One region of the Lacrimispora xylanolytica genome, then DNA from elsewhere that is predicted to be linked to it. Evidence: a T-box and tRNA genes for the amino acid it is inferred to sense, from the RefSeq annotation. Region 1 holds a T-box; the other holds one or more tRNA genes.
What was found. A T-box is a leader RNA that pairs with one kind of tRNA and senses whether it is charged. The one in region 1 lies ahead of tyrS (tyrosine--tRNA ligase), so its partner is inferred to be a tRNA-Tyr.
Positions count from the first base shown of each region.

Region 2: it encodes a tRNA-Tyr, which carries the amino acid that the T-box ahead of tyrS (tyrosine--tRNA ligase) is inferred to sense. The anticodon was not compared.

Region 1 covers NZ_CP113524.1:3,872,107-3,879,592, forward strand. The annotation lists gene OW255_RS17925 (phosphotransferase enzyme family protein) at 1-5, opposite strand, end outside; gene OW255_RS17930 (DNA (cytosine-5-)-methyltransferase) at 148-1,272, opposite strand; gene OW255_RS17935 (aminoglycoside 6-adenylyltransferase) at 1,396-2,268, opposite strand; gene OW255_RS17940 (NUDIX hydrolase) at 2,306-2,767, opposite strand; gene OW255_RS17945 (effector binding domain-containing protein) at 2,859-3,863, opposite strand; gene tyrS (tyrosine--tRNA ligase) at 4,037-5,248, opposite strand; T-box leader at 5,358-5,610, opposite strand; gene OW255_RS17955 (nitroreductase family protein) at 5,756-6,316, opposite strand; gene OW255_RS17960 (energy-coupling factor ABC transporter ATP-binding protein) at 6,477-7,202, opposite strand; gene OW255_RS17965 (energy-coupling factor transporter transmembrane component T) at 7,204-7,486, opposite strand, start outside.
Region 2 covers NZ_CP113524.1:4,496,588-4,504,073, reverse strand. The annotation lists rRNA gene OW255_RS20765 (16S ribosomal RNA) at 1-274, shown strand, start outside; rRNA gene rrf (5S ribosomal RNA) at 365-482, shown strand; gene OW255_RS20755 (hypothetical protein) at 474-668, shown strand; rRNA gene OW255_RS20750 (23S ribosomal RNA) at 897-3,789, shown strand; tRNA gene OW255_RS20745 (tRNA-Asp) at 3,877-3,950, shown strand; tRNA gene OW255_RS20740 (tRNA-Val) at 3,974-4,046, shown strand; tRNA gene OW255_RS20735 (tRNA-Thr) at 4,079-4,151, shown strand; tRNA gene OW255_RS20730 (tRNA-Tyr) at 4,173-4,254, shown strand; tRNA gene OW255_RS20725 (tRNA-Met) at 4,301-4,374, shown strand; tRNA gene OW255_RS20720 (tRNA-Phe) at 4,419-4,491, shown strand; tRNA gene OW255_RS20715 (tRNA-Lys) at 4,495-4,567, shown strand; gene OW255_RS20710 (hypothetical protein) at 4,624-4,854, opposite strand; gene OW255_RS20705 (aminotransferase class I/II-fold pyridoxal phosphate-dependent enzyme) at 5,121-6,623, shown strand; gene OW255_RS20700 (guanylate kinase) at 6,672-7,253, shown strand.

The DNA.
Region 1 (7,486 bases):
ATCATAAAATATTATTCTCCAATCATTATTCTAATTTCACCTCATTTACCAAAATCTGCATATGTATCAGTCGACGTTTCATGTCGCTCACCCCTTTCCAATATTTTTAGGTTCTATATAAAACAGCTGCCTAAAAATTAGTACAGCCTAAACCTTCCTTCCAAAAGTAATCATTTTTCCTAACACATGAGTATAGCAAGCCATTCCCTCATTCTTCTTAAGATAATCTGCTATTCTCTGCTTTTTATGAAGAAAACCATCTGCTTCTCTTATACTCATTCCATGATTGACCATATATTCCACTGTTTTTTCCAGTTGTTCTTCTGGATAAAAGTAGTTGTAACCGTTGGACTCCTGAAAATCTTCCACTATCTGTTCATACTCAGCCATCTCAGGCTGTACAAAAGAGACCTTATCATTCATCCTGACCTCAATCTCCTTCAAACCAGCCTTTCTCATATAATGAGCAGTTTTCATCGCAATGGAATAATCACGGCCTTCCCTTAAAAGCTCCGTCTTCCAACCTTTCTCCAGACCGGAGTGCTCGCATAAATAACTATATTCCATACCATCTATATATAAACCATCACACTCGAATTCCCTGTTGGTGTCAATGCATACAATAAGGGCATTATTTGTTCCATGACCAACCATTTTAGTTAAGAACTGTTCCGGTCGGATGATATGCCTTAATACAGACTGACATATTACTACATCATACACATGAATCAGAGGATACTCAATAAAATCACAAGTAACAAACTTTCCCTGCACTCCTGCACGAAGAAACATTTCATTTCCCTGGTCTATCAGCTCTTCTGTAAAATCAACACCTGTATATGTACTTCCTTCCGGCAGAAGAGGCATCATCATAAGGCCTAGCGCACCGTATCCACAGCCACAATCCAGCACGTTCACAGGAGAATGAAGTTTCCAGACCTGATCTATAAGAAATCGCATATAATCCCTGTTCCAGTGACTCTTTCTCGTTCGTAGCAGATAGTCGAGCTTATTCTCCCAATACTCCTTCTTGTCCGTCTTTGCAGGCATATACTCTTCCCAGGCCAGCGGCTTCATTCCCAGTAACTCATCAACCGTGACATGAAAATACTCCGAAAGCACTGGAAGCATTCCAATGTCAGGCATGGTGACTCCATTTTCCCATTTGCTCACAGTCTGATAAGAAACGCCAATTGCGTCTCCAAGCTCCTGCTGCGTCATTCCATTGTTTTTTCTAAGCGCAGCAATCTTTAAATGAATCTGTTTTTTCATCTCATCTCCCCCTTTTTACCTATCATACCCTATAGTTATTCCGCTGTATTCCCCTCATTTTGAGATATTTCTCGCTTATTAGGGGAATGGAACGATTCGGTCGCAGATGAGATTACTGTCATTTTAATAAATCTCTTTCGCATCCTTAGGAAGCTTTCTAACATGTTCTAAAAAGCTAAGACTATTTTCCCCTTCAATCTCCTGATATTCATACCCAAGCTTATCTCCCACATACCGGGCTGTTTTCTCAAAAAGGTGGCACATTCTAATCACTGCGTCCCACCCCTCCTCAATATCGGCGGAAAAATAAGTGGATAAATACTCCTGCCACTCCACTTCGGTCAGCCATCGATTGATATACTTACCAGACTTACCAATGCTAACAGAAAAATCTGTCATGATTCCAACCTTCCAGGACAGCATCTTCAATAATTCTTTCCGAATGATGTGATTGACCATATCCTGTACATAAGTCATTTCCTCCCGCCAAAGCCCCTTTGCCACATTATTCAGACACCACCAGAATTCATTGCAGGAACATAAGAACTGTTCTTTCATAGGACATTGTATCCAGTAATCCTGATCCGTTGACGGTGCCATGGGTGGGAGAACCCCTGCTTTATCCATAAGTATTTCACAAAGACTGTCCTTTGTTATATTTTCCACTGCATGCGCTACCGTTTCCACATGCAGATCCAGCCGGTTCCCATCCGTAAACTGCATCAACCAGCCGTAAAATTCTATATTCTTTTTGGGTTTGCCTGGAAACTCATCGGGATACTGCATATATAGCCGTTCCCCAAAGCGGTCAATCCATGAACGGTCACTGATAAATGGCTCCAACGCTTTTACCACATAAACGATATCATAATCCTGAAATATATCCTTAGCTGCATTTTTATTGGTTCTGGAACCATTCATATAAACAGCAAGAATTCCGCTGTCCTCCCTTGCCGTGTTTAAGATAAGGTCAAACATCTCCGGTTCATTTCTCATTATCCTACCCCCACACATCTATTTACTAAGTTGCTCCTTAATGAAGATACCCTAACTCCTTAATCTTCTTCATAAGCTTTGGCTGAATGTCAGGATACGTCCAGTTCTTTGGCAAATGCTCCGTAATCAACACACTCTCAATCTCACTGTGAAGCTCCTTTTCAAATGTCTGAATCTCCGCATAGCAAAGCATTCCAAAGCTTTCTTCTCCAAGCTTCTCACCGGCAGCTTTCTTTCTGGATACAGAATACACGCACACCGGTCTCAATTCAAAATCAATGGCCCCTGTCTCTTCCTGCAGCTCCCGCATAGCCGTTACAAGAATAGCTTCTCCCGGTTCTCTGTGACCGCCTGGTACCTCATACGTATCCCGTTCCTTATGCTTGCATAAGACCCATTTTCGATGAAACCTGCTTATAATGACTGCAAAATCCAGCTTATGGTCTTCCACTTCTTTATAAAACTTAACTTCAGTAAGTCCTTTTGGCTCTGGTCTCATGGATTCACCTTGTTGTAAAACTCACCTTTCTTATTGCCTCCAGGATCTTACCTTCTTTCCCGGAGGCGCTCATCAATCAGTATCAAATAATTCAAATATCCTGATGTCTCTGCAATGGTGTGTTTGTTTCCTTATCAGACTTCTTCGTTACCGGTATCAGAAGGTCCAACTGTATAAAATCAGATTCGCTACCGGTATAAAATGAAAATGCATTCAGATGCTCCTCCAGTGCCCCACCCATGCCAAATGGTTCACGCCATTGGATTTCATAATCCTCATGATTTTTCATTTGCTCAAAAAATGCTCCCCACTCGTGAAAATCTCCCATTTTAATGCAATGAGCGGCATAAAGTCCCCCTGCAAACTGCTTTTTCTCCAACGGCTTTGTTACTTCCATATCTTCTGGTATGGTAACCCAGAATTCATAGCCATAGTATTCTTCCCCCTCCTGAGGAGAAGGGTTGTTGAATCCATACAGCCTGAAATCTGGTTTAACCACCGGCAAATCTCTTTCTTTGATCAATGCTTTCACTCGGTCTCCAGATACATCTTCCGGATTTTCTCCCGTAAACTGACTGGCTGCAACGGTTGCCGGCGGCAGGTATATAAACCTGATATCCATGTTACGTTCCATTCTTTCACTTGCCTGATTTAACTCCTCCATAGAGCAGTCCTCCTTTAAATGATTTTTAGGAGAAATAAGGGCATCAGCAATCTCAATCAATTCGCTGTCTTCCAAAAGGTCCACCCGGACCTTGGCTCTGATTCCATCATCCAAGCGATGGACAAAGGCATCTAAAATGGAGCGTATGGTGTTAAGAGCATGGATTTCCTCATCTAGCCCAGTCATATTTTCCCGAAGGACTTCCAGAGCCTGGGTCTGCCCGATATCATTTAAAATAACCCCGATCTGCTTTAATGAGATTCTCAGCTTCCGAAGAATCATGATCTGTCTCAGCCTTCTGACTGCTGCTTCGTCATAGATCCGGTAAGCGTACTCCTTTCTCCGGTGGCTTTCAATCAGGCCTATTTTCTCATAGTACCGGATCATTCTTGCAGATACTGCATACGTTTTAGAAACCTCTCCGATTGTCATTGCTTCCACTGACTTATCCCCCTTTAGAATCAGTATAAAGTACGACACAGTGTCTCAGTCAAATGTTTCTTTCTCTTTCGTTCATGAAAATTTCTGCTGTATTCTCAGCTATAAATCCATGATACCATCCTTAAATAAGACAATACAACAAAAATGTGGATAAATTTTCCTTACTACTTATTCACCCTGACAAATAGCTTCTTTCCGATTTTTATAACGTCATTATTAAATAACACTGTATTCAGATCATCTTCCACAATTTTTTCTTCATTTAGCCGGATTCCTCCCTGCTTTAAGAGTCGTATAAATTCACTTCGGCTCTTTACAAATCCCATGGCAACGAATTGAGGAATGGTATCATTCACAGTCTCTCTTCCAATAGCCAGAATCATGGTTGGAATATCATCGGGAGTTGACTTTTTACGGAAAGCAGCCTCATAGTATGAAACAGCCTTCAAAACTTCTTCCTGCGAATGATACAGAGCTGTAATAATTTCTGCCAGTTTGAATTTGATATCTCTGGGATTTTCCCCTTCCGACAGCTGCTGCCTGATTTTATCTATCTCATCCGGATGTTCATCTGTTGCCAGCTCAAAGTATCTGATGATTAAATGATCCGGTATTTCCATCACCTTTTTAAACATCACTTCAGCAGGTTCATGGATACCGATATAATTTCCAAGACTCTTGCTCATCTTTTCCACCCCATCCGTTCCTTCCAAAATCGGCATGAGAAGAGCTACCTGTGCCTCCTGACCCATTGACTTTTGAAGCGTCCTGCCCATAAGAATATTAAACGTCTGGTCTGTCCCACCCAGTTCAATATCCGCATGCAATTCCACAGAGTCATATGCCTGCATCAGCGGATAGAAAAATTCATGGATTCCAATGGGAACTCCATGTTTAAATCTCTTTTCAAATTCATCTCTCTCAAGCATTCTTGCAACCGTGGTGGAAGCTGCCAGCTTCATTACATCTTCAAAGCAAAGCTTGGAAAGCCACTGGCTGTTAAATGTAACAACGGTCCTCTCCTTATCCAGAATCTTAAAAATCTGCTCGCAGTAGGTGCTTGCATTCTCCTTCACCTGTTCATCGGTCAATAAATTCCGTCCCTTGGATTTCCCTGTAGGGTCCCCGATTTTACCTGTAAAATCTCCGATGACAATGACTGCCTTATGCCCCAGCTCCTGTATTTGCCGGATTTTTCGAAGAACCACTCCATGGCCTAAATGAATGTCCGGGGCAGAAGGATCAAGTCCCAGCTTAATGATTAGCGGCTCCTTCTGGTTAAATGACCGTTCTAATTTTGCGAGTAATTCTTCCTCATTGATACACTGATGAACTCCTTTACAGATGATACGCATTTGCTCCTTTGGTGTTAACATGTTAAAGCATCTCCTTGTCATATTATTATAAATATTTGCAGATTTATAAGAAATTCAGAAAACAAAGAGTTTAAGTTTTTAACAATAAAAAACTCCCGCCCTTTTGTTTCAAAAGGACGAGAGCAAATCTCGTGTTACCACCTTAAGTTCGCAGACAGCTCACACTGTCTACCTCATCGGGTACGGCCTTGGCGATACCCTTGCACTTGATCACGGTGTGCTTTCCGTCGCAGCCTACTCCTGTTAAAGTTTTGGTGCGCAGCTCCAAGACGTATTCACACTTTCTATCCACGAGCCTCTCATCAACCGGCATCTTTCTGTTTGGAATCGAAAATGCTACTCTTTCTTTTCATAGCCTTTTCTTATACTCCGGATTGCATGGCAATCCTTTGTAGTGCAAATATTTAATTATCTGGTATGTTATCACATTCTGTTTGCAGCGTCAATACAAGATTTTGATATTCTATGATTTTCCCACAAATTAAATGGGATTACATTGTCCTTTTGTTATTTGTAAATAGAAACCGTTCCTTCTTTTCTTGGAGCCGCCTTTGGTGCTTCCTTGCTGCTAAAGCCTAAGGCCGCTGTACCTGAAATCTCATAATTTTCCGGTATTCCAAACTCAGTAAGAATACTTCTCACCTTAGGATCATTTCCAGCAAATGCTAAAATATGAATCCAGCAGGAGCCAATCTCCATAGAATGAGCCGCCAGGAATATGTTCTCCAGAGCCACCGCACAATCTGAGACCCCAGTAGCAGAATCTTTTTCATAGGCTGTAATGATAATTGTAGGTGCCGCATAAAAGGGATTGAATTCCGGGTTATTTCCAATCGTTCTAAAATGTTCAATGGGTGAATTCTTCATCACCTCTTTCGTAGCAGTAATCAGTTCCTGAATCTTCTCCTTATTCTGCACCGCTGCAAAATGCCATGCTTGCTTTCCCATTCCGCTGGGTGCAAACTTTGCAGCTTCCAGAATATCATGGAGTGCTTCATCTGGAATCTGTTTTTCCTCAAAAGCTCTTACGCTTCTTCTTGTTATTATGGACTGGATTATTTCATTCATAGATTATCTCCTTATAAAAATGCTTAATTGGCTAATGCCTTTCAAAAGTCAGGTACCTGTGTCCTAAATGCTCCCTATTATTTTATCATAATGTACGGATATGTCATATATTATTCTTCACAAAAAAAATATGGAAGCCTTTGAAATTCTAAGGATTTTATCATATCAAATTTACCTTTTTTAATAATTCCACGTTTTCCAAAAGTCTCTCAGAAGGAAGATCTGCTGCAATCGTATGCGCCTCATCAAAAAGAACGGCTCTGTTTGATATTTCATGTATTAGTTCAAGATTATGTGTCGACGTGATTAAGGTCTTACCTGCCTTGTTCAGATGATTTAAAAATTCCACAAGCCATCTTTGCGTTTTTGGATCAAGTCCGTTCATTGGCTCATCAAGTACCAGAACATCTGGATTCAGAGACATCACACATGCAATGGCGACCTTACGTTTTTCTCCACCACTTAATTGATATGGAATTCTATTCTTTAGACTCTGTATGCTTAACAGGCAAAGGCAGTCATTTACCCTCTTATCAACTTCTGATTCGCTCATTCCCATCTGTCTTGGTCCAAAGGCCACCTCATCATAGACGCTGGAAGAAAACAACTGTGTATCAGAATTTTGAAATACAAAACCAATTTTTTGATGAAAGAGTTTAGAGAACTTTACATCCTGCAGCTTTTTCTCCGTTATCTCCACTCCATTAAATGTATAAGAGCCTTGGTCTGGTGAAATAAGTCCGTTAATCAGTTTCAGCAATGTGGATTTACCACATCCATTAGCCCCCATCAGCGCAACGGCTTCACCTGGTCTTATTACAAGATTTATATCATTTAATGCGACAGAATCCCCATAGGAATAAAACAGATCCTTAATCTCAATCATCTTACGTCCTTTCAAAGTGGAAAAACAGGAGTATAACCCCCACGTTTATAGCCATAAAAATATAATCCACCCATTTGAATTTAGATTTCTTACAAATATGATATTCACCAGTAAATCCCCTGCATTCCATGGCATGGTACATGTCTGTTACCATTTCTTTTGATTGAAGAAATGTGGTCCCTGCAATACCAGCCATGGATGTATATTTATTATTGTTCTTACCGACTGATCGAAGTTTCAATGCATAAAGCATATTTATCGAGTAGTCACCCAACATAAAAATA
Region 2 (7,486 bases), 620 kb from region 1:
ATCTGGAGCAAATCCCAAAAATAACGTCTCAGTTCGGATTGTAGTCTGCAACTCGACTACATGAAGCTGGAATCGCTAGTAATCGCAGATCAGAATGCTGCGGTGAATACGTTCCCGGGTCTTGTACACACCGCCCGTCACACCATGGGAGTTGGTAACGCCCGAAGTCAGTGACCCAACCGTAAGGAGGGAGCTGCCGAAGGCGGGACTGATAACTGGGGTGAAGTCGTAACAAGGTAGCCGTATCGGAAGGTGCGGCTGGATCACCTCCTTTCTAAGGAAGAAGAAGTAAGGGTTTTATATACTGTTGAGTCTTAAGTTTCAAAGTTAATTAAATAAGGAAACACCAAGAAGACACAAAATTTCTGGTGCCGATGCGCTTAGGGGAAACACCCGTTCCCATCTCGAACACGATGGTTAAGACTTAAGCGGCCGATGGTACTATGCTGGAAACGGCATGGGAGAGCAGGTGGGTGCCAGATTACCTTAAAAAAATCACTCGAAAGAGTGTTTTATATAGAACGGACACGTTCCAATGGGTGGAGGAGAAAAACGAAACCTGTGTTAAAGAATGTGTTAACCTGATTCAGCAGGGCAGTGCTGTTTTATATAACTGGTTTTTACCAGTGATTCGTAAGTTTGAGTACATCGAGCTTTCGAATGACTGATAAACTTCAGTCAGAACGTACCTTGAAAACCACATATTGAAATATATCTAGATAGAGTCTTCGAAAGAAGACGACATCAAGACATCCGAGGTGTTACATCGAAAGATGTAACCAAATAAAAACTCGTTCAAGTATCGTGACGTACGATATGAGAACAAACCTAAGACCAGAGATACAACGCTATGTATCTTAGATTAGTAGCCCGCACCCGCAGGTGAACATCGAATTGGTTAAGCTAATAAGAGCGCAGGGTGGATGCCTTGGCACTAAGAGCCGATGAAAGACGTGATAAGCTGCGAAAAGCTTCGGGGAGGAGCAAATATCCTTTGATCCGGAGATATCTGAATGGGGAAACCCAACTGAGCAAACCTCAGTTGTCGTATGGTGAATTCATAGCCATACGTCGGGAACCCGGGGAACTGAAACATCTAAGTACCCGGAGGAAAAGAAAGAAAACTCGATTTCCAAAGTAGCGGCGAGCGAAATGGAAGGAGCCTAAACCAGCGTGCGTGCATGCTGGGGTTACGGACTGCAATAAGTGAGACGATTTGTTACCAGAACGGTCCTGGAAAGACCGGCCATAGAAAGTGAAAGCCTTGTATGGGAAAACAATAGTCAGCGAGCAGGATCCAAAGTACCACGAGACACGAGAAACCTTGTGGGAATTCGGGGGGACCACCCCCCAAGGCTAAATACTACTTAGTGACCGATAGCGCATAGTACTGTGAAGGAAAGGTGAAAAGGACCCCGGGAGGGGAGTGAAAAAGAACCTGAAACCCTGTGTTTACAAGCTGTGGAACCACGTTTAAAGTGGAACCGCGTACTTTTTGTAGAACGGTCCGGCGAGTTACCGTTACTGGCAAGGTTAAGCACTTAAGGTGTGGAGCCGAAGGGAAACCAAGTCTTAATAGGGCGAATGAGTCAGTAAAGGTAGACCCGAAACCGGGTGATCTACCCATGTCCAGGTTGAAGCTGCCGTAAAAGGCGGTGGAGGACCGAACGCACATCCGTTGAAAAGGGTGGCGATGAGGTGTGGGTAGGGGAGAAATTCCAATCGAACCCGGAGATAGCTGGTTCTCCTCGAAATAGCTTTAGGGCTAGCCTCGTATTAGTCTGCCGGAGGTAGAGCACTGAATTTCCTAGGGGGCGTCAAAGCTTACCAAAGAATATCAAACTCCGAATGCCGGTCAGATGATGTACGGGAGTCAGACTGCACGAGATAAGTTGGGCAGTCAAAAGGGAAAGAGCCCAGACCACCAGCTAAGGTCCCAAAGTGCGTGTTAAGTGGAAAAGGATGTGAGATTTCAGAGACAACTAGGATGTTGGCTTAGAAGCAGCCACACATTCAAAGAGTGCGTAATAGCTCACTAGTCGAGAGGTCTTGCGCCGAAAATGTCCGGGGCTAAAACACGACACCGAAGCTGTGGAATGTATCGAATGATACATTGGTAGAGGAGCATTCTTACCGCGCTGAAGCATTACCGTAAGGAGATGTGGAGTGTTAAGAAGAGAGAATGCCGGAATGAGTAGCGAGATGGAAGTGAGAATCTTCCAGGCCGAATATCTAAGGTTTCCAGAGTAAAGCTGATCTGCTCTGGGTAAGTCGGGGCCTAAGGCGAGGTCGAAAGACGTAGTCGATGGACAACAGGTTGAAATTCCTGTACCGCATATTATCAGAACTGTGGGGACACAGAACCGAGAGAGAACCCGGGAATGAAAAGACCGGGGCAAGCATTAGACTGGCTAAGTTGGCAAATCCGCTTAGCAACAGGAAGGTGTGACGCGTACCGAACAAAAGTAGGGAAGTCTCTGTAGGGGCTGTCAAGAAAAGCCGCTATTGTGTAATATGTGCCCGTACCGTAAACCGACACAGGTGGATGAGGAGAGAATCCTAAGGCCGGCGGGAGAAGCATTGTTAAGGAACTCGGCAAAATGACCCCGTAACTTCGGGATAAGGGGTGCCTGAGAAATCAGGCCGCAGAGAATAGGCTCAAGCAACTGTTTAGCAAAAACACAGGTCTATGCAAAACCGAAAGGTGAGGTATATGGGCTGACGCCTGCCCGGTGCTGGAAGGTTACGAGGAGGGGTTAGCGGCAACGCGAAGCTCTGAATTTAAGCCCCAGTAAACGGCGGCCGTAACTATAACGGTCCTAAGGTAGCGAAATTCCTTGTCGGGTAAGTTCCGACCCGCACGAAAGGCGTAATGATTTGAGCGCTGTCTCAACAATGCACCCGGTGAAATTGAAATACCAGTGAAGATGCTGGTTACCTGCGCCAGGACGGAAAGACCCCATGGAGCTTTACTCTAGTTTGATACTGGGATTCGGTATTGCATGTACAGGATAGGTGGGAGGCAGTGAATCAAGGACGCCAGTCTTTGAGGAGCCGATGTTGGGATACCACCCTTGCGATATTGGGTTTCTAACCTGCAGCCATTACCTGGCTGGGGGACAATGTCAGGCGGGGAGTTTGACTGGGGCGGTCGCCTCCGAAAGTGTATCGGAGGCGCTCAAAGGTTCCCTCAGAATGGACGGAAACCATTCGAAGAGTGCAAAGGCATAAGGGAGCTTGACTGCGAGACCGACGGGTCGAGCAGGTAGGAAACTAGGACTTAGTGATCCGGTGGTATAAAGTGGGATTGCCATCGCTCAACGGATAAAAGCTACCCTGGGGATAACAGGCTTATCACTCCCAAGAGTTCACATCGACGGAGTGGTTTGGCACCTCGATGTCGGCTCATCGCATCCTGGGGCTGTAGTAGGTCCCAAGGGTTGGGCTGTTCGCCCATTAAAGCGGTACGCGAGCTGGGTTCAGAACGTCGTGAGACAGTTCGGTCCCTATCCGGCGTGGGCGTAGGATATTTGAGAGGAGCTGTCCTTAGTACGAGAGGACCGGGATGGACTGACCTCTGGTGTATCTGTTGGTGATCAACACCATGGCAGAGTAGCCAAGTCGGGAAGGGATAAACGCTGAAGGCATCTAAGCGTGAAGCCCCCCTCAAGATGAGATATCCCATCGCAAGAGTAAGACCCCTTGAAGACGACGAGGTAGATAGGGCAGAGGTGGAAGCATGGTAACATGTGCAGCTGACTGTCACTAATAGGTCGAGGGCTTAACCAGGTTGGTTTAGGTAAGAGGAAGAACGGATGAAAGATATATAACAATGTGTGGTTTTGAGGGTATGTGTAAGTATCTTCAATAAGGTTTGGCCTGGTGGCTCAGTTGGTTAGAGCGCCGCCCTGTCACGGCGGAGGTCGTGGGTTCGAGTCCCATCCGGGTCGTTTTACAACTAAATTTTGATTATGGGATCTTAGCTCAGCTGGGAGAGCATCTGCCTTACAAGCAGAGGGTCATAGGTTCGAGCCCTATAGGTCCCATTCCGTATGCAAAACCGCATTTGGATAGTTGTGCCGATGTGGCTCAATTGGCAGAGCAGCTGATTTGTAATCAGCAGGTTATCGGTTCGAGTCCGATCATCGGCTTGCATTAAAAAATTAAATTATGGATGGGTTCCCGAGTGGCCAAAGGGGGCAGACTGTAAATCTGTTACGACACGTTTCGATGGTTCGAATCCATCTCCATCCATTCAGTGATTAAAATATTAATTACTGCATATAATATAATTGAATAGCGCGGGGTGGAGCAGTCTGGAAGCTCGTCGGGCTCATAACCCGAAGGTCGTAGGTTCAAATCCTGCCCCCGCAATTTTTATGCGCATTATTAGTGAAATTATACGAAAGCGTGCATACGCCCAGATAGCTCAGTTGGTAGAGCAGTGGACTGAAAATCCACGTGTCGCTGGTTCGATTCCGGCTTTGGGCATATGGGATACTAGCTCAGGTGGTAGAGCACTTGACTTTTAATCAAGTTGTCCGGGGTTCGAGTCCCCGGTGTCTCAGGACAAGCCTTGAAACAGAAATGTTTCAGGGCTTTTTATTTTGTCCGAAGATGATATTACTCATCAAATTCTACGATTACGTAATATCCCCGATCATTATGTTTTACTTCTTTTACAATCCCTTTATCAGATTTTATGCGGTCTCTTCCAGAGTAACATCCAGACATGGCCACAGCTGGATCGATTATGTAGCTGTAGCTGCTGGCACCTTCTCGCTCAATGACGTGAACTTGATCATTTGCCTTTACCAGACCAGGACGTTCCATTTTAAACTCGATTAACCTCATAGTGATCTTCCTCTCTTTCTTTTTTTACCCAAAATACTATTATAGCTTCCGGAGAAAAAATTGTAAAGAAGGGATAAGGATGATATACTTAAATATGTATTTACTAATGGTATAAGAACAAATGCACAAGCTATATTAACTATAGTTCTTTACTTACAATAGATAAAATATGATAATACTATAAATGTATAGCGAATATTGGTTGAAATAATAAGAGAGTGACAAATTAGCTTAATCATTTTTATGTACCAGAAGAGGAAAGTAAATTGATAGAAAGACCAAGATTATTAGAGAGATTAATGGATTATAGTAAATCTGATTTTTATCCATTTCACATGCCTGGACATAAGAGGCAGTATGGGAATAATGAGATAAGGAAGTTTCCTAATCCATTTTCTATAGATATTACGGAGATTGAGGGATTTGATAATCTTCATCGGCCGGAGGGAATATTAAAGGATTCTTTGGAGTGGGCTTCTGAGGTTTATGGGGCTGATAAGACTTATTATCTTGTGAATGGGAGCAGCTGTGGGATATTGAGCGCAATTAGTGCGGCGGTATCAAACAGAGGCAAGATTTTAATGAGCAGGAATTGCCATAAGTCAGCATTTCATGGAGTTTTCCTCAAGCAGTTGGAAGTCAAATATATTTATCCACAAATGATGCCGGAATTGGGGCTTCAAGGTGGAATACTGGCTGAGGATGTCGAGGAATTGTTGAAAACAAATCCAGAGGCAGAGGCAGTGCTTGTAGTATCTCCTACTTATGATGGGGTTGTTTCAGATATCAAGGCGATTGCTGATGTGGTTCATAGGTTTGGTATACCGTTAATTGTGGATGAAGCCCATGGGGCGCATTTTGCATTTGGCAGGGTGGATGAGTTTCCTGTGTCTGCATTGGAATTAGGTGCTGATGTTGTAATTCAGAGTCTTCATAAGACGCTTCCTTCCTTGACGCAGACTGCTATTTTACATGTCAGGAAGGGGTATATTGATTTAGAGAAACTGGATCGTTATATTCATATGTATCAGACTAGCAGCCCGTCCTATGTATTTATGGCTAGTATAGAGAATTGTATTGTTTACATGGATGGTGAGGGAAGAAAAAAGCTGGGTGAATTTTCTGAGTCTTTGACTAGAATGCGTAGGCGGCTGGAGGGGATGAAGCATCTGACGCTGCTTTCGGATGAAATTATTGGACAGTATGGTGTTTATGATATGGACCTGTCAAAAGTGATTGTGTCTACAAGAAATATTGTATGGTCAGGAAATCAATTAAGTGACGTGCTGCGAAAAGAGTATCATCTGGAAATGGAAATGTGCGGAGCTGACTATGTGACGGCTATAACAACCTTGGAGGATACAGAGGAAGGGCTTCAGAGGCTTTGCAGTGCATTGCTTGAGTTGGATGATCAATTGGGAGCTAGATCCGGTTCTGGAAGCATTTCTTTGCAGGAGGCTGGGGAAATGGCAGGGCAGAGTGATACTGGTGGTGTGCTTCTTGATTTTACGATTGAGGAAGATTGCAGATATCCTATTTTTGAAGCAATGGATGGCAGGCGTTATAAAATAAAAATTTCAGAGGCAATAGGTAGGGTATCAGCTGAATTTATTTATTTGTATCCGCCAGGGATTCCTATTGTTGTACCGGGTGAAGTGTTAACTGGCGATTTAGTGGAGCTGATTATGAAATTCAAGGATTTAGGGCTTCCGGTTCAGGGAATGGAAGATGAGGCGGCAGAAGAAATATTTGTTTTAGAAGAAATGTAGGTACTACATTTTCTATGAGATAGAATCAATGAATTGGAGCATATAAAGATGGGAAAGATTTTTTACGTGATGGGGAAGAGCGCTTCTGGTAAGGACACCATTTATAAGCGGTTGCTGGAAATGCAGCCCCATCTGAAACAGGTTGTTTTATATACCACCAGACCGATTCGGCAGGGAGAAAAAGACGGGAAAGAATATTATTTTACTTCTGAGGATAGGTTGAAGCAGTTGCGAGAGGAAGGTAAGATCATTGAAGAGAGGACATATCAGTCTATTTTGGGTCCGTGGACTTATTTTACGGTTGATGACGGACAGATTGATGTGAATAGTGATGACAGCTATCTGATGATTGGTACCTTGGAATCCTATGAGAAAACAAGGAATTATTATGGGGCTGGTATCATGGTTCCTATTTATATTGAAGTGGAAGACGGGAAACGTCTGTTGAGGGCTCTTGAAAGGGAAGATAAACAGAAAGAGCCTAAATATGCAGAGCTTTGCAGGCGGTATCTGGCTGATGAAGAGGATTTTAAAGAGGATAATTTAGCTAGATGCGGAATTGAGCGAAGATTCTTGAATGATGATTTGGAAATGTGTCTCAGAGATATTTTGGATGTAGTAAGGGAGTAAGGTAGTCTATGCTTTGGCTGGGCTTGGATAGTTAGGAATTGAGATAGAAATAGGTATAGAAATAGGTGTAGAGATTTAAATAGCTATAGATAAAGCTATAGATATAGATATAGATATATAGATAGAGATTGCTAATCAGCCATGTTTCAGTGAGATGGAAGATATCGTAATAACTATTTAAATACAACATAAAAAGAGTCCTTGGGAAGATGTAATTTTTGCTTATCCAAGGA